Regions from separate parts of the Cupriavidus sp. 09_S30 genome, predicted to be linked through region 3. Evidence: predicted binding sites of a transcription regulator. Region 3 holds the regulator's gene; each other region holds the start of a gene.
What was found. Region 3 encodes FNR, which switches genes on or off when oxygen is low (the NO sensors DNR and NnrR bind a similar motif). Its sites were predicted from a motif close to TTGATNNNNATCAA; they were not measured.
Positions count from the first base shown of each region.

Region 1: nirK (copper-containing nitrite reductase) is a predicted target of FNR. The motif match lies at 3,491-3,504, and genes of this name have one in related genera.
Region 2: AC1Z3O_RS09835 (universal stress protein) is a predicted target of FNR. The motif match lies at 2,054-2,067, and genes of this name have one in related genera.

Region 1 is NZ_JBXOWI010000001.1:1,572,804-1,578,603, forward strand. Features, by position in the region: gene AC1Z3O_RS07580 (zinc-dependent alcohol dehydrogenase family protein) at 1-257, shown strand, start outside; gene AC1Z3O_RS07585 (SCO family protein) at 476-1,114, opposite strand; gene AC1Z3O_RS07590 (formylglycine-generating enzyme family protein) at 1,111-1,899, opposite strand; gene nirK (copper-containing nitrite reductase) at 1,919-3,370, opposite strand; gene AC1Z3O_RS07600 (alkene reductase) at 3,827-4,900, opposite strand; gene AC1Z3O_RS07605 (LysR family transcriptional regulator) at 5,006-5,800, shown strand, end outside.
Region 2 is NZ_JBXOWI010000001.1:2,061,853-2,067,652, forward strand. Features, by position in the region: gene AC1Z3O_RS09820 (hypothetical protein) at 1-436, opposite strand, end outside; gene AC1Z3O_RS09825 (hypothetical protein) at 728-1,267, shown strand; gene phbB (acetoacetyl-CoA reductase) at 1,215-2,003, shown strand; gene AC1Z3O_RS09835 (universal stress protein) at 2,177-2,632, shown strand; gene AC1Z3O_RS09840 (transcriptional regulator) at 2,707-3,507, opposite strand; gene AC1Z3O_RS09845 (HD-GYP domain-containing protein) at 4,351-5,598, opposite strand.
Region 3 is NZ_JBXOWI010000001.1:1,124,878-1,130,677, forward strand. Features, by position in the region: gene ccoO (cytochrome-c oxidase, cbb3-type subunit II) at 1-400, shown strand, start outside; gene AC1Z3O_RS05255 (cbb3-type cytochrome oxidase subunit 3) at 405-602, shown strand; gene ccoP (cytochrome-c oxidase, cbb3-type subunit III) at 599-1,513, shown strand; gene ccoG (cytochrome c oxidase accessory protein CcoG) at 1,563-3,017, shown strand; gene AC1Z3O_RS05270 (hypothetical protein) at 3,132-3,347, shown strand; gene AC1Z3O_RS05275 (hypothetical protein) at 3,344-3,589, shown strand; gene fnr (fumarate/nitrate reduction transcriptional regulator Fnr) at 3,671-4,396, opposite strand; gene AC1Z3O_RS05285 (sulfite exporter TauE/SafE family protein) at 4,476-5,243, shown strand.

The DNA.
Region 1 (5,800 bases), 450 kb from region 3:
GTGGCCATATCGCGCTGATCGGCGTATTGACCGGCATTGCCGGGCAGGTGCCGACGGGTGAACTGATGCGTCGTCAGCAGAAACTGCAGGGGCTGATTGTCGGCAGTCGCAGGCATCAGGTTGACATGATCCGTGCGATCGACGCAAACGGGATCAAGCCTGTGATCGACCGCACGTATCCGCTTGAAGAGATTGCCGACGCGTTCCGCCACCAGGCGGCTGGCAAGCATTTCGGCAAAGTTTGCCTGTCGCTTTAAAAGGGGCGGCGTCGCGGCGATCAGACGAACGCCAGTGGATACCGCGGCCCACCGGAAAGAAGACCTGGCCGCTCCGGGGGAGCAGCACGGCGCGGGGAAAATGCGCCCACGATTCGCAGAATGAGGCGCTTCTGCTCCATCATGAGCGGCCTGGTGATCTGTTCGCGCTTTTGCGGATGGAGAGGAGAACAGAACAGTTGGCGTGCCAACTTGATCGCTCAGGAACCGTGATTCTGCTCGCGCAGCGTCTTCTTTACCAGCGTCACGAAAGCGGGATCGATGCCTCCCATCTTGTTCGTTCGGCCAACGATGCGCCCTTGCTCATCGAGCAGGATGAGCACTGTGCTGTGATTGAAATCCCCATCCGGTAACTGGCGATACTGAATTCCCAGGGACGCCGCCAGCTTTCTCACGCTGGATGCATCTGTTCGAGCGAGCGTCCAATGAGCGCCGTCCAGATTGCGCTTGTCCGCAATCCCCTTCAGTGCCGCGACGTTGTCATGTGCCGGATCGAAGGTGACCAGGAGCGTCTTCAACTGGGCGCGTTCCTCTGCCGTCAGCTTTTGGCCGATGAGCTGGACGGTTTCGATCAGCATTGGACACACGAACTGGCATGATGTGTAGAACATGCTGACGACCATCGGCTTGCCTCGCCGCGAGGCCAGGTCGAAGGTGTTGCCGTCCTGGTCAACGAAGGAGACCGGCAGATGGTAGATGGACTGGCTCGGAAGCGCATTCGCCGCGGTGGCCGGGCTGTCAGCTTTCGGGCTGGCGGCTTCGGCCGGATGCAACGAGGCAACGCCAAGGAGTGCCAGAAGAAGCGCCACCGAAGCATATCGTTTCATTGGCAACATCATTTGTTTGCTCCTGATATGGGGCGCGCGCAGCGGAACCCGAGGTTGTTGGTGGTGTCCACCGCGTTGAGCGAAGATAGCAGTGCAATGCGCATGAGCACCGCATAGTTCTCGCGGTCCTGGAGGCTGATCGCTCCTGCGCCGCAGAACTGCAGCTTGTCCGGATCGCCCTGATTGCGGCTATCTGCCGATACCATCAGGGCGTTGAAATCGTCGACCCATTCCCATACCAACCCGTGCATATCGCGCACGCCGTAGTAGTTTGCCGGGCCACCGACAGGGGGTAGCGGGGCGCTGGAGGACTGGGCGTACCAGGCGAGTATGCGAGCCCGCCATTCCGGATCCCGTCGGGCATCCGCATGGGTTTCATCAGCAGCCGCGACAAACTCCCATTCCTCCCAGGTTGGCAGACGTGCTCCTTCGCTTTCACAGAATGCCTGTGCCGCGAACCAACTGACACTGGTCACGGGCTGCTTACTGGCGAGGGCCGGTCCGGGGGAAGAGGGGGACTGCCACTGGTGAAGATAGCTGGGATCCACGAAAGCTGCCGGTGCGCGACCACGTTGCCATTCCGGATGGGCTGCGACAAAGGCACGGAATTCATCGTTGGTGACTGGCGTTTCTCGCAACGCGAATGACGCCACCCTTGTCTGCGGCAGGTTGGCGCCTTTGTCCAACACGCTGATGAACGCCCCCGCCGGAACTGGCACATAGCTGGCGGCTTGAGCATTGCCGATCGCTACGGAGAGCAGCAGCAATGCCGACGCCTTGATGCGGGGGACGTTCATATACTGGGTGCGTCCTATGTCAGTGGCCCACTGCAACCGCTGGCGCAGCCTTGGCGCGAGATGCCTTGACCTCTTCGGCCTTGATGCGGCCACCCTTGTTGTCCCAACTGTTCAGGACATAGGTCAGGATGTTGGCGACCTCGTCGTCATTGAGCTGGTTCATCGCCGGCATGACCGAGTTATATTCCGTGCCGTTGACAGCCACCTTGCCAGACAAGCCGCGCAACACGACGTCAATGGCGCGAGCGTGGTCAGCGTTCAGGAAGTCAGACTTGGCAAGTGGGGGAAATACACCCGGCAGACCTTCGCCATTGCCTTGGTGGCAGACCGAGCACGTGCCAAGGAACAGTGCCCCACCGGCCTTGACCTGTTCTGCAACTGTAAGCTCACCGGCGGCGGCAGCCTTTGCGGCGACTGCTACGGCGGCAAGGTTCGGTTGGGCGCGATCTCCCAGGTACACCGAGTCAAGCTCTTTGCCGGAATAGATCGCCTTGTCCTCCGGGCCGTCGACTTTCATGATCGCCAGTGCCCCCTTGTTGAAAGCACGGAAGATCGAGTGATCGACCAGCGGATAGCTGCCCGGCACCTTGGTCTTGAATTCGATGATGGCAGCGCCGCCGGCCGGGATGAGTGTGGTTTGCACATTCTCCTGCATATGCGTGCCGCCCTCGAAGCGCACCTTATCGAAGATGGCCCCGATCACATGGAAGCTGGATACCAGATTCGGGCCGCCATTGCCGACGAAAAGCCGGATCTTCTCATTGGTATTAGCCTTGAGGGCTTTATCGCCAGCGAGAGCGCCCTCCGCGCCATTGAAGACCACGTAGGTGGGCTTCTCATCGATCGCCTTTTCCATGTCGAACGGCTGGTTACCCTTTTCCCGGTACTTGCCCGTCGTATAGAAATCACCCTGCATGACGTAGTATTCGCGATCCACCTTTGGCAAGCCTTGCGGCGGCTCGACCAGGATCAGCCCGTACATGCCGTTGGCGACGTGCATGCCCACCGGCGCGGTGGCGCAGTGATAGACATACAGGCCCTCATTGAGCGCCTTGAAGGTGAACTGGGATTCGTGGCCAGGCGCGGTGAAGCTCGACGCGGCGCCGCCGCCCGGGCCGGTCACCCCGTGCAGGTCGATGTTGTGCGGCATCTTGCTGGTCGGATCGTTCTTCAGGTGGAACTCGACCGTATCGCCCTGACGCACCCGAATGAAGCTACCGGGTACAGTGCCGCCGAATGTCCAGAAGGTGTAGTTCACACCTTCCGATATCGGCATCACCTTTTCGACCACTTCAAGATCAACGATCACCTTCGCGGGATATTTACGGGTGATTGGGGGCGGAACGAAAGGTGGGCTGGTGAGTTGTGCCTTGATTGGTGCGCCCTGCGGCGGGCCGAGGTCACCGGCCGATTTTGCAGGCGCCCCCGCCGCGGAGAAGGCGGGCGCCGTCGGAAACGACACGCAGAGCATTAATCCAGCTACAGCCAGCAGTTTGACGGCAGCTTTGTATCTGGTTGCCATGATTGATCCTCCCGGGGTGCGATGGTGCCATTGATGCTCTGAGGATATGGTCTCGGCAAACCTTGGATTTTGTTTTGCGTCAAGTGATTGCGATGTTCGATCTGTGAAACGGTTTGGATCGGTCGGATTAGAGGACCAATATTGGGCAGCAAGCGGGACAGATTATTTAGGTCGCAACGCGCCAACGACGACCTCGCCCGGAAGGCGCTCGTCGGCCAACGTCCTGCGGCTCAAGCATCAGTGCAAACGGCGCGATGTTCTGTCGCTTCCGAGCAAGGTTGACGAAGATCTGCAGCGAATGGACAGTCTTGCTGACCTCTGCCACGCCGCTGCAGGCCATAAGCGGGGAAGTGGCTGCCGTGGTGGGCGCGCTGCAGCGGGGCAATGACAGGCATGACGTTCGTCTCAGGCACCCTGGGCTTCGCTCAGGGTCGGATAGTCTGTGTAGCCCTGCGCCGTACCGCCGTAGAAGGCGTTGCGGTCCGCCTCGTTCATCGGCGCGCTGCTCTTCAGGCGGGCGACGAAGTCCGGGTTCGCAAGGATCATCTGGCCATAGGCCTCCAGGTCGGCCAGCCCCGTCGCCAGGTCGGCCCCAACTTGCTCACGCGGGCGGCCCGGCCGGTTCAGAATCAGCGTGCCCTGCCAGAGCTTGCGGATGTCGGCCAGCAGCGCTTCGTTGCCTTGGTGCATGACGTGCAGGTAGGCCAGCCCCAGCTTGTCGAGTTCGGCGACCAGGTAGCGGTACAGGTCCGGCCCTTCGGCACCTTCGTCGATGCCCCAGATCGTCGTGCCCGGCGAGAGCCGGATTGCGGTGCGGTCCGCGCCGATCTCTTCAGCAATCGCGCTGGCGACTTCGATGGCGAAGCGGGCGCGGTTCTCGATCGAACCACCGTATTCATCGGTGCGTGCGTTCGCGCTCGGGGCGAAGAACTGATGGACCAGGTAGGCGTTGGCGCCATGGATTTCGACGCCATCGGCTCCGGCCTCGATCGCGCGGCGGGCCGCGTAGCGGAAATCCTGGACGGTCTGGCGCACCTCCTCGGTCGACAGGGCGCGTGGCGCGGGAATCTCCTGCATGCCCTTGGCCGTGAACATCGATGCGCCCGGCGCGATCGCCGACGGCGCGACGCCTTGGCGATGATGCGGTGTGTTGTCGGGGTGGAACATGCGCCCGGCATGCATGAACTGGATAAAGAGGCGGCCGCCCCTGGCATGCACGGCATCGGTAGTCTTCTTCCATCCGGCGACATGCGCGTCGGTGTAAATGCCAGGCGTGGTCAAGTAACCCTGCCCATCATCTGAGGGCTGGGCGCCTTCAGTAACAATCAGGCCAATGCTGGCGCGCTGAGCGTAGTACTCGGCGGCCAGTTCTCCCGGCGTGCCGTCGTGCTGGGCACGGCTGCGAGTCATTGGGGCCATCACCAGACGGTTCTGCAGGGTGTAGCGGCCGACGCGGATGGGATCGAACAGTTTGCTCACGATGAACTTCCTTGATTGGGAGGGACGAGAGCATCATCGCGCGATCCATGTGCGGGATAAATATGGTAATTTGGATAATATTGATCCCTTCATGGAGCAATTTGCATGGAACTGCTGAATGACATGGCCTTGTTCGTCGAGGTCGTCAAAGCCAAGGGCTTTCGCAGTGCCGCGGAGGCGATGGAAATGCCGAACTCGACACTGTCGCGTCGGATCAGCGGATTGGAGAAGGCGATCGGGCTGCGCTTGCTGCATCGCACGACACGGAAGATCGAACTGACCGAGGCGGGTCAGATTTATTTCGAGCGTTGCAAGCGCATCGTCGATGAAGCCCGGCTGGCACACGAGCAGCTCGGCGAAATGCTGGCCCAGCCGAGCGGCGTGCTGCGCGCATCGTTGCCGGTGGATTTCTCCGTGACCTACCTGGCGCCCTTGATCGCGGAGTTTGCCGGCCGCTATCCCGGCATCACCTTCGATTTCGACCTGGCGGCGCGACGGGTCGACCTGGTCAGCGAACCGTTTGACGTGGCGATCCGCATCGGGGAGTCCGACAGCTCGCAACTGATCGCACGCACGTTGGCCTCGCTCACGCCTTACCTCTATGCCTCGCCTGGCTACCTCGAACGCTCGGGCGAGCCAGCCAAGCCCTCCGACCTGGCAAGGCATGAGTGCTTGGGCATGCTGAAGGCGGGATCGTGGACGCTGCAGGACGGGAAACGGACCGTTACGGTGTCGGTGGGTGGCCGGTTCACGGCCAACAACGTTGGCATGATCCGCCGGCTGGCGACGCTCGATATGGGCGTGATCCTGATGCCTGAGGAAATCGCCGCCGATGATCTGGCCAGCGGGAAGCTGCGGCGCATCATGCCGGCATGGCACGGCACGCCGACGCCTGTCTAT
Region 2 (5,800 bases), 940 kb from region 3:
ACTGGGCGGGGGGCCGTGTACTGCTCGCTGGATTTGCCGGCTGACTGGTCGATCTGGAGGTGTCGCATCCACTGATGGCCAGCGCGCCTGGCGCACCGGCGTTCTTCAGCGTCAAGCGAAGCCTGCTTCCCTTGGTCGTCGTGATGGTTTGCCCGTAGGAAACGGTCGGCATGAACTGGATGTCCGGCGCAACGGCTACCGGTGGGTTCCTGGCACCGTCGACGGTCAATTCAAGCTCCACGGTGATCGAATCAAGCGCAATGCCCTGGTATTGCTTCTTCTCCGCCAGATCCCGCTTGAACACGCACAGGCCTTCGGCCACCTGCGCCAAAGCCGTGGGAATATCGACTGGCTTGCCAGGCGGAATCGGCGCCGTGTTGCAGCCGGCGGCCAGGCATGCCGCGACGAGGAGCGGGACGGAAAGGTGGGCGCGCATTGGGGTCTCCGCGAGGGACCTTGTACGCCGCTCAATCTGCGCCGGTTCGGCGCCCTCTTCTGTGCGCTGCCGCACAGACGCCCGATCAAACGCTCGATCAGGCGCTGATTCCTGCCCGCCGGCGGCCTCGAACTTGACCCGCATCAAGCCATTGCGGCAGCCAGTGCCTAGAATGATTCATTCCTACATCGCATTGCCCGCGCCATCGCAGCGGTGCCCGTCCCCGGCCTTGCCGGTACGCGTGGCGCCGCGGCACGACCGGCCGGCCCCCCGCAAACAAGGAGGCATTCCATGGCAAATCCCAACGACATCCCCCTGGAAGTATTCCGCGCCGGCATGGAAGCCGCGCTGCGCGGCACCATGTTGATGCTCGAGCGCCAGCAGCGCTTGTTGTCGATGCAGCTCAAGGCGGTCGACCAGGCCGTTGCCGGCACCAAGGAGATCTTCAGCGAGGTGGCCCATGCCAGCAGCATGGTCGACCTGGCAGCCTTGCCGGCCGCGCTGCTGCGCCAGCAGACCGAGCAGTACACCCGCCTGTGCGAAGCCTGCACCGCGATGGCGAGCCACAACCAGACGGCGCTTGCGGAGCAGATGCGCGAGGCAGGCGAGACTTGGCAGAAGCTGCAGGGCAATGCCGCGGCAAGCGGCGCCGGCGTGCAGGGTGTGACGCCGCCCTCGATGCAGGAACTCTTCGATCGCTTCGGCCAGTTCAACTCGGTGCTGGCCAATGCCTTCCTGGCACCGATGGGCGGCGGCGCCAAGGCGGCCGGCACGCACGATGCGTCTGCTGCGCAGTCTACCGAGCGAGGGAGGACCCGGCGTGGCGAATGAGCGCATTGCCCTTGTCACGGGAGGCATGGGCGGACTGGGCGAGGCAATCGCCGCACGCCTGCACGCGGCGGGCCATCGCGTCGCGGTCACACATTCACCGGGCAACGACCACGTGCAGGCCTGGTTGGACGGGCAGCGGGCCCAGGGCCGCGAGTTCGCTGCCTTCGGCGTCGACGTGGCTGACTTCGACTCTTGCCAGCACTGCGCGGCGCGGATCGTGGATCAGGTCGGCCCGGTCGACATCCTGATCAACAATGCCGGCATCACGCGCGACCGCACCTTCAAGCGGATGGAAAAGCACGATTGGGACGAGGTGCTGCGCACCGACCTGGACTCGGTCTTCAATATGACCAAGCCCTTCGCCGAAAGCATGAGCGCGCGCGGCTGGGGACGGATCATCAATATTTCCTCGGTCAACGGCTCCAAGGGCGCCTTCGGCCAGGCCAACTATGCGGCGGCGAAGGCCGGGATGCACGGTTTCACCAAGGCACTGGCGCTGGAACTCGCGAGCAAGGGAGTCACCGTCAACACGGTTTCGCCCGGCTACCTGGCCACGAAGATGGTCACCGATGTGCCGGCCGACATCCTCCAGACCAAGATCCTGCCGCAGATACCGGTCGGACGCCTGGGCCGGCCGGACGAAGTGGCCGCACTGATCGCCTATCTGTGCTCGAACGACGCCGCATTCGTCACCGGGGCGAATATCGCGATCAATGGCGGCCAGCACATGCAGTAAGCAGCGCATGCCGCCCGCGCGGCACCGGGCGCCCGCCGTCTTGAAGGGCCTTGATCCGAATCAAGGCGGCGGCCGCGCAATCACATAGGCTGGAAGCACTTTCACCTTCCGGCCCGGGCGCACGGTCGCCCGGTTCCCCCATCCCCTTACCTATCGCTTCCCGGAGACACGCCATGTACCAGCGCATCCTGCTCGCCATCGACGGCAGCCGTTCTTCCGATCTGGCCCTGAGCCAGGCCATCGCGGTCGCCAAAGCCACCGGCGCGGAGGTGGAAGCCGTCTTCATCGCCGACAACAGCGACCTGTTCTTCAGCGTCGGCTATTTCGATCCGTCCAAGATCATTGAGAGCATCATGGCGGCCGGTAACGAGGCGCTCTCCGCGGCTGCATCGCGCCTTGCCGCCGAAGGCGTGCGCCACACGACCAAGCTGATCGACAAGCCGGTCGGGCCCGGCCTGATTTCCGACACCATCATGGCCGAGGCCGATCGCTGGAATGCCGACCTGCTCGTGCTGGGCACCCACGGCCGGCGCGGCGTGAAGCGCCTGGTCATGGGCAGCGTGGCGGAGGGCGTGATTCACAAGAGCAACAAGCCCGTGCTGCTGATCCGCAGCGAGGCCAAGGACTGATCCCCATCGCGGGGCGCCTTGGCACCCCGCACTCCCCCGCCTGACCGCAGGGGCCGCGGCGGGGACGGCGCTGCCTACTGCGGGGCGGACTGCGCCCGTCCGTGCGGGAAGTCCTCCGGCTCCAGCCAGCGCGCCAGGTAACGTCCCATCGCCTCGAGCAGCACGTCCGAGGTCAGGCCGCTGGCGCCTGCCAGTGCCGGGCAGATGACCCAGGTCGTATCGTCCGTTTCCAGCAGTTGCAGCGTCTTGGGCAGGTCGGCCGGTTGCAGCACGTATTCCCGGGCCCTTGCCCGTTCCAGGCCGAAGGCCCGGATATAGTCCTCACTGTGGCGCTCGCCCAGGCAGACGACGAGCTTCGGCTTCCAGTACTTCCGGATATGGGCGATGAAGCGGAAGCGCGGCCCATTTCGGCAACGCTCCAGGTAGTTCTGCTTGGGTACCAGCTGCGGCTGGCCGCGCAATGCCTTTGACCAGGGCATGTCGCCGATCATATGCGCTGGCAGCGGAAACAGGCTCATCTTGAATTCCGCACCGCCCGGCGCGTACAAATGATTTGCGTAATAGTCCTGCCAGTCGCAGTGTGCCAGCGAATGCCCGCAGGTTTCGGCGCAGGCGGCCGCCATGATGCGTGCCACCTTCTGATGCGATTGCCAGCGGCCCATCGCTTCGCGATTTGCCTGGCGAAAGGCTTTATCCCATGAACGGGGATGCCGCTGCGGCGCCAGCGGCGCCAGAAGCGATTCCCTCCAGGGATGCGGAGAATTGTCGCAAAACCACACTGCCGATGCGGGATTTCCGCCCTCCATTCCGATGTAAGAGGCGAAATACGTATCCAGCTGCTCACCTGTAAATATTGTTTTTTGTTCTATTTCCATACCTTTACCGCTTGGTGGAATATGAGATGCCCACGCATCGAGGTGGTTTGCCACAAGCCGTATCGCGGGCGGTGAGAGACCCGCAAATGCATCGGTACAACTATCGGTAGAAAGACGACAACGAGGAGCAGCAATACACCGGCAATCCCAATGTCCGCGCCATCCGCCCGCGCCTTGGCGGGGCAGCGCTTGGCCAGGCCCGATGTTCCTTCGCCCGCGCTGAGAACAGCGTGGAGCCTGTCAAGCCGGATCAGTGGATCCCACGGAAACCTGGTCCCGCGGCCTCCGGCAGCCGCATTGACCTGGCCAGAATCCGAATCGGCTGATAGCGCTTGCGCGACACACTTGCTCGCCGGCCGATGATTCTCCGCGAGAAATCATTCCATCGCTCCCCTCTTTTGGGGGAACAGCATCGGTGAGCGTTTTCCTCTGGCGTAGGATAAACAGCCGGAGGGAATTTCTTGAGTAATCCCCTTTCCCATCGTTTGGCAGGGGCTCCCGGTATTGTCTGCTGGAGCGATCATTACCGGCGCCGTTGCCGACACCAATACCGCCACCAAGAAAAAGAGGGTGTAGGCGCGGGGAGTGCCTACACCCTACCGGGAAGTAGCAAGGGGTCAACGCTTGCTGGAGTGGATTATTGAATGGGAGGGCGAGTCGACGTTACCCCGCTTCAGTGGGTGCCACGCTTTGGTAGGGAAGGTTCAAATGGGGTTATCCCATTGCACGGATTATGAGAAACGCAGCACATTGCTGCGTCCTGACTCCGACCAATGCGATCAATGCCTAGACGGGCAAGCCCCGCGAGCGGCGCCGCTGGCCTCCGGTCGCAGGGCCGCGCCCCTAGCCTTGCGCGGCGGCCTCGCCCGGGTCGAAAGACAGCGCGCCGCCGGCGGCGGGATTCGAATCGGCGCACAGCGCCAGAAGCTGTTCATCCGAATAGCCCCAGTCGCGTGCGTTCTCGAAGGCCACCACGCTGTCGTTTTCCTCGTCGAGGTCGACACGCACCGGAACGACCGGCGCGGCGTCGGCGATCGAGTGGAAGGCGATGGCGCCCGGCTGCAGCGGCGCCTCGGGATTCTGCTCGCACACCACCGCGAGGCGGTTCGAGCGCAGCCGCAGCACCGTGCCGAGCGGATAGATCCCGAGCGACCGCGAAAACGCCTGGAAGACCGTGCGGTCGAACAGGGTGTCCACCCGCACGGCGATGTACTCCATGGCGCGCGCCGGCGACCACGCCTGATGACCCGGGTGGTTGGAGGTCAGGGAATCATAGGTGTCGCACACGGCAGCAATCTTGGCGTGGAGGCTGATCTCATGCCCCGCCAGGCCGAAGGGATAGCCGCGCCCGTCGATGCGCTCGTGGTGATGCATGCAGACATCGAGCGGAATATGCGTATAGAGCCGCGCCTCGTTGAGGATGCGGTACCCGGCCGACGGATGGCGCCGCATCGCCTCCGCTTCGGCCGTCGTCATTGCGGCGGCTTTGTTCAGCACGGCGTCGGGAATGGCAACCTTGCCGATATCGTGCACCAGGCCGCCCAGTCCAAGCTGGCGCACCTCTGCATCCGGCAGCCCGAGCACGCGGCCGGTGGCGATCATCAGTGCGCAGACAGCAAAGGCGTGCAGGTAGGTGTAGTCCTGCCGGGTCTTGAGCCTGGCGAGCGCGATCAAGGCCTGGGCATGGCGAGACAGCGAGCTGGACGCCGAATCCACCAGCAGCAGCGCGCCCCCCATATCCAGTGCCTTGCCCATGCGGGCCGCGGAGAACATCGATCCCACCACCGATCTGCCGTTGGCCAGGACCTCGCGTGCAAGGACCAGCTCCGTTTCCAGGGGCACCGACTGGCGCACCTCCGCGGCGGTCGGCGCAGCGGGCTGCGGCTGCGATGTTTCGGGCATCGCGACGTTGCGGCCCTTGAGGATATCGATCCAGACCTCACCCACGCGCGCCTCGACGATCTGCCGGATCTGATCTTCCTCCGTGATCAGGAAGCGCGAGCGCCAGAACGGATGATTGAGCCAAGGACCGCCCAGCCTGGCGACAAACATCCCGATCCGCAATTGTTCCGCCCCGATCCGCTTCAGCATGCGCTCTCCCCCATGGCTGAGCCATTGTTTCAGTGTGCCGGTTTCGGATATCGGACGCGCGCGCGCCGACTTTAGCGGCGTCGCGCGGCTGGAAAGCAGGCAGGCATCACTGTCGACTGAGCCCCCGCCCTCCCGGGAACCCTGGCCGGCCGGCTTGTCAAGGCGGCCGGCAATTTCCGCCCGCCGGTCTCGGGCATTCGCG
Region 3 (5,800 bases):
CTATTCCACGGCGGGCGAGTCGGTCTATGACCACCCCTTCCTGTGGGGCTCCAAGCGTACCGGCCCGGACCTGGCGCGCGTGGGCGGCCGCTATTCGGATGACTGGCAGCGTATCCACCTGCGCAATCCGCGCGACGTGGTGCCGGAATCGGTGATGCCGGCGTATTCGTGGTTGGAGAAGGCTGCGCTGCCGACCAATGACGTGCAGGCGCGCATGCATGCGCTCAAGCGGCTGGGCGTGCCGTACACGGAGGAAGAGATCGCCAAGGCGCCGTCCGAGCTGGAAGGCAAGACCGAGGAGGACGCGCTCGTGGCCTACCTGCAGGGCCTCGGCATCAACAAGCGCAACGTGCGGATCGACACGGCGACTGCCGGCGCCGGCGCGCCGGCCAAGGAGTGAGGCCATGGCCATGTTGAGCGCATTCTCGACCGTGCTGTCGATGGCCTTCTTCCTCGGCATCTGCTGGTGGGCCTGGTCGGCCGGGCGCCAGCGTGCCAACGAGGAGTCGGCCATGCTGCCGTTCGCCCTTCCCGACGAGACGTCCGGGCTGGGCGCGGACAGGCACGCGGATACCACATCTAGCAGGAAGATCAGTTCATGAGCGATTTCATCTCGGATTTCTGGAGCTACTACATCGGGGCGATTGCCCTGGTGGGCATCGCATGGTGCGTCTGGCTGCTGTTCTCCCAGCGCAAGGTGACCAAGGTAGCGGGCGCGGCCGACGATACCGGCCACGTCTGGGACGGCGACCTGCGCGAGCTGAACAACCCGCTGCCGCGCTGGTGGATGTGGATGTTCCTGCTGGCCTGCATCTTCGCGCTGGGCTATCTGGCGCTGTACCCCGGGCTCGGCTCCTACGCCGGCTTGCTGAAGTTCTCCACGCAGAGCGAGCTTGCCGCGCACCGGCAGGCGGCCGAGAAGCTGCAGAACTCGGTGTACGCCAAGTACATGAAGATGGACATCAAGCAGGTGGCGGCCGATCCCGAGGCACGGGAAATCGGGCAGCGGCTGTTCCTGAACTACTGCGCGCAGTGCCACGGTTCGGACGCGCGCGGCAGCCGCGGCTTCCCCAACCTGACCGACCATGACTGGCTGTACGGTGGCGAGCCCGAGACCATCCAGCAGACCATCACCAAGGGGCGCAACGGTGTGATGCCGCCGTTCGCCGCTGTCATCGATGCCAAGCTGGCCGGTGACGTGGCGCAGTATGTGCGATCGCTGTCCGGCCTGGCCTCCGACCCGATCCGGGCCGCGCGTGGCGAGAGCACCTTCAAGTCGACCTGCGCGGCCTGCCACGGGTCGAACGGCAAGGGCAACCAGGCGCTGGGCGCGCCCAACCTGACCGACAACACGTGGCTCTATGGCAGTTCGGAAGCCACGATCGTCGAGGGCATCCAGAAGGGCCGCAACAACCATATGCCGGCCCACGAGGAAATCCTGACGCCTGAGCGCATCCGCATGCTGAGCGCCTACGTCTGGGGCTTGTCCAACACGGCGGGAGCTTCTCAATGAGGATCTCGCATCGCGCCGCGCCGCAAGGCGCGTGCGCTGGAGCTAGGTAATGAATACGCCGGGGATGGAACCTCTGATCCGCAAGGCCGAGGCGTTAGCCTCGGGCGAGTCGGTTGACGAGGCGCTGTACGAGGTACGCCGCAAGATCTACCCCCGCTCGGTGAGCGGGGCCTTCTCGAACTGGCGTGTCTGGATGGTGCTGCTAACGCAGCTGATCTACTACGGCACGCCGTGGCTGCAATGGAACGGCCGCCAGGCCGTGCTGTTCGACCTCGGCGCGCGCAAGTTCTACATCTTCGGGCTGGTGCTGTGGCCGCAGGATGTGATCTACCTGAGCGTGCTGCTGGTGATTTCCGCGCTGGCGCTGTTCCTGTTCACAGCCATCGCGGGGCGCCTGTTCTGCGGCTACGCTTGCCCGCAGACGGTCTACACCGAGATCTTCATGTGGATCGAGCGGCATGTCGAAGGGGACCGCTTCGCGCGCATCCGCCTCGACAGCGATCCATGGAGCTTGCGCAAGCTGCGCCTGAAGGCGACCAAGCATGTGCTGTGGATCCTGGTGGCGCTGTGGACCGGCTTCACCTTCATCGGCTACTTCGCACCGATCCGCGAACTCGGCGGTGAGGTGATGCACCTGGCGCTGGGGCCCTGGCAGATCTTCTGGATGCTGTTCTACGCCTTCGCCACCTGGGGCAACGCCGGCTTCATGCGCGAACAGGTGTGCAAGTACATGTGCCCGTACGCCCGCTTCCAGAGCGTGATGGTGGACCGCGACACCTTTGTGGTCACCTACGATACGGGGCGCGGCGATCCGCGCGGCAGCCGTTCGCGCAAGGCCGACCATCGCGCCGCGGGGCTGGGTGACTGCGTCAACTGCAGCATCTGCGTGCAGGTCTGCCCGACCGGCATCGATATCCGCGACGGGCTGCAGTACGATTGCATCGGCTGTGGCGCCTGCATCGATGCCTGCAACCAGGTGATGGACAAGATGGAGTACCCGCGCGGGCTGATCCGCTACACGTCCGAGAACGCGATGCGCAAGGGCCTGACGGCCAAGTCGGCGCGCGCGCGCCTGCTGCGTCCGCGCGTGATGATCTACACAGCGATCTGGTTCGCGCTGCTGGCCGGCTTCGCGGTGTCGCTGATGTTGCGTACCCCGCTCAAGGTCGACATCATCCGCGACCGCGGCGCCCTCGGGCGCGAAGTGGAAGGGCGCTGGATCGAGAACGTCTACCGCCTGCAGGTGATCAACACCAGCGAGTCGCCGATGCGCATCGCCATCCGCGCGGACAGTGCCGAGCTTGGCCACATGACGGTGGAGTACGACGGCGTCATCGGCGAGATCGCGCCGACCTCGAACCGGCTGCTGCCGATTCGCGTGCGGGTGCCGATCGAGGAGGCGCGCCAGGGCACGCACAAGATCAACGTGACGGTGAAGGGCGAGGGTGAGCGCGAAGTCGAGATCAGCCAGTCGACCAGCTTCATCGTGCCGCGCGACCTGTAGCCTCGCGCAGGGGTAGCAGACAGGCAAGGGCGGCAGCACTGCCCTTGCCGAATGAAAGCAGTGAGCGTTTCCATGCAAGGACCCAGCCGACAACCGACTACGGAGGCCCGCTTGATGAAGCAACAAAGCAATCCCTGGTGGAAGGAACCCTGGCCGTGGCTGCTCATGAGCGGCCCGCTGGCGGCGATGGTGGCCTGTGGCTTCACCATCTGGCTGGCCATGAGCCATCCGGACAAGCCCATCGTCGAGGGCGTGAAGCAACATGGCCTGGTGGTGGAGCGGCAGGGGCCGCAACGGGCGGCGATGGCGCCGGCAGCGGGGCGGCCATGAGGGCGCGCTGGCTGATGTGGGTACTGTGGCCGGCCTTCTTGGTCGGCGGGCTGGCGACCGCGGTGGTGTTCTCGCTGGTGGACCCGAGCGACCTCAGCCTGTTCGGCCGGCCCATCGAGGCCTCGCGCGAGGCCGTCTATACGATCGGATTCCTGCTGGCGTGGCTGTTGTGCGCCCTGTCTAGCGCGTTGACGCTCTACACGATGCCGATCCGCCTGAGCGATACCGACGAACTGGAGTAGGCGATGACGGGCGCCGGCCGCGGGTGGCGCGATATGGCTTGCCGCGGGCGGCGGCCTGCCGCGCCTGCGGCGGTCGCCGCCTCAGCAGGCCTTGCCGTAGACTTGCTTGATGCCGGGCACGTCGACCAGCTTGACGTGGCGCTGGCGGATCTGGATCAGGCCGGCTTCGGCGAAACGGGAGAACAGCCGGCTGACCGTCTCGAGCTTCAGGCCGAGATAGCTGCCGATTTCCTCGCGGCTCATGCGCAGCACGAACTCGGTGGACGAGTAGCCGCGTTCGGACAGGCGCTCGGACAGGTTGACGAGGAAGGCGGCGAGGCGCTCTTCGGCGCGCATCGAGCCCAGCGTGAGCAGCATGACCTGGTCCTGCGTGATCTCCTTGCTCATCAGTCGCAGGAACTGCTGCTGCAGGGAGGGCACGTCGGCCGACAGTGTCTGCAAGTCCTGGAAGCGCATCACGCAGACCTCGGTGTCTTCCAGCGCCGTGGCATCGGAGGCATGCTGCATCTCGCCCAGGCCGTCGAGGCCGACGACCTCGCCGGGGAGGTGGAAGCCGGTGATCTGGGAGCGGCCGTCCTCCATCGTCACATGCGTCTTCAGCGTGCCGAAGCGCACGGCGTAGACCGCGCTGAGGGGCTCGCCCAGCCGATAGAGGGTCTCGCCCTTGTGGACTCGCACGCGCTCCTTGACCAGCGAATCGATCTTCTCAACGTCATTGCGATTCATGCCGACCGGTACGCACAGATGCCCCAGCGAGCAGGACGAGCAACGGGGCGACATTGCGGTGACGGGAATGGAATTGAGCAATTGGGGGCCTGTTTAAGTAAGCTGCGAGGGCACAATAAATGCATTTTACTGTGCGTAGCGATCTGAAGGGGAGTGAAAGTTGACTGTCGCAGTGTTTTTCAGCGTATTTCTGCTGGCCTTGCTGGGTGGCGTGCACTGCGCTGCGATGTGCGGCGGCATTGCGCTTGCCGTCGAGCAGCGGCGCGAGGGCATCCCCGTTGCAGTGCTGCGCAGGCCACGCGACTGGCTGTGCGAGCAACTGGCGATGCACGTGGGCCGCGTCTCTACCTATATGTTGCTGGGCGCGGCGCTTGGCGCGGTCGGCGCCGGGGCGTGGCGTGCCGACTATCTGCCCGTGCAGCGCGCGCTCTTCATTGCCGGCAGCCTGATGCTGGTGCTGTCGGGGCTCTGGCTGCTGGGCGGGCGCACGCCACAGTTCGCGGTTCTGGAGCGGCTGGCGGCGCGGGTTGCCGGCGGTGTCGCGCGAAGGCTGGGCGCCGCCACACGCGCGCGCCAGCCGGCCAGCACGCCGCTCGTGGCCGGCCGCGGGCGGCTGTTGCGCCGCTTCGGCATCGGCCTGGCGTGGGGGCTGGTGCCGTGCGGCATGGTCTATGGTGCGCTGGCCTTGTCGTTGCTTGCGGGCAACGCTTTGTCGGGGGGCTTGCTCATGGGCGTGTTCGGTCTTGGCACCTTGCCCAACCTGCTGATGCTGTCAGGCCTATCGGGCCTGTTGCGGCAGTGGTCGCGCCGGCCCTGGGTGCGCGCCAGCGCCGGCGTGGCGGTGACGGCATTCGGCGTGGCCGGTCTGGCCCGGGCCGCGGTCTTGCCGCACACCCTCGCCGAGCACGGTTTCTGCGTCGTCTTCTGAGCCGACACCGTGGTGGGTGGCCGATGCGGCTCGTGCCGGCCGAAGTGGCGGGCGCATCCCACCGACGGGGCGGTTGCAGCGCCGGCCCGGAATGCCATACAATCGGCAGAATTGCAGTATCGCGCTGGCGCAGCCGCGGTCTCGCCGGGCAGCATCACATGCTGGCCGGATTGCCTTGCCGGGCAGGATGCTCCTGGCGGCCGGGCCCCCTCGCAGCAAGCCACTCCGGTTGAAAAGATCCGGTTCAAAAGACCGGCTTGGCATTGTGTTGCGGGAAACGCGTACGCCGTGCGGTTGACTGCATCGTTCTTGCGGCCGAAAGGGTTCAGCCATTTCGTGCCATGTCGCTGCTCCAGAAGGGCAGCGCGACGCAAGAGGCCTTACGGTCGGCGCCGATGCCGGCGGCAGGGCAATTCTCCGCCGGACTGACCCGGCAACCCGAAGCAGAACAAGATGGGCGCGCGGCTTTCATGCGGATGGCATGCCGGCCGGCCGCACAATGAGATGGCGATGGCGCTTCGGCCTCGCTGAATCCGAAATTCCCGAAACCTCTGGCG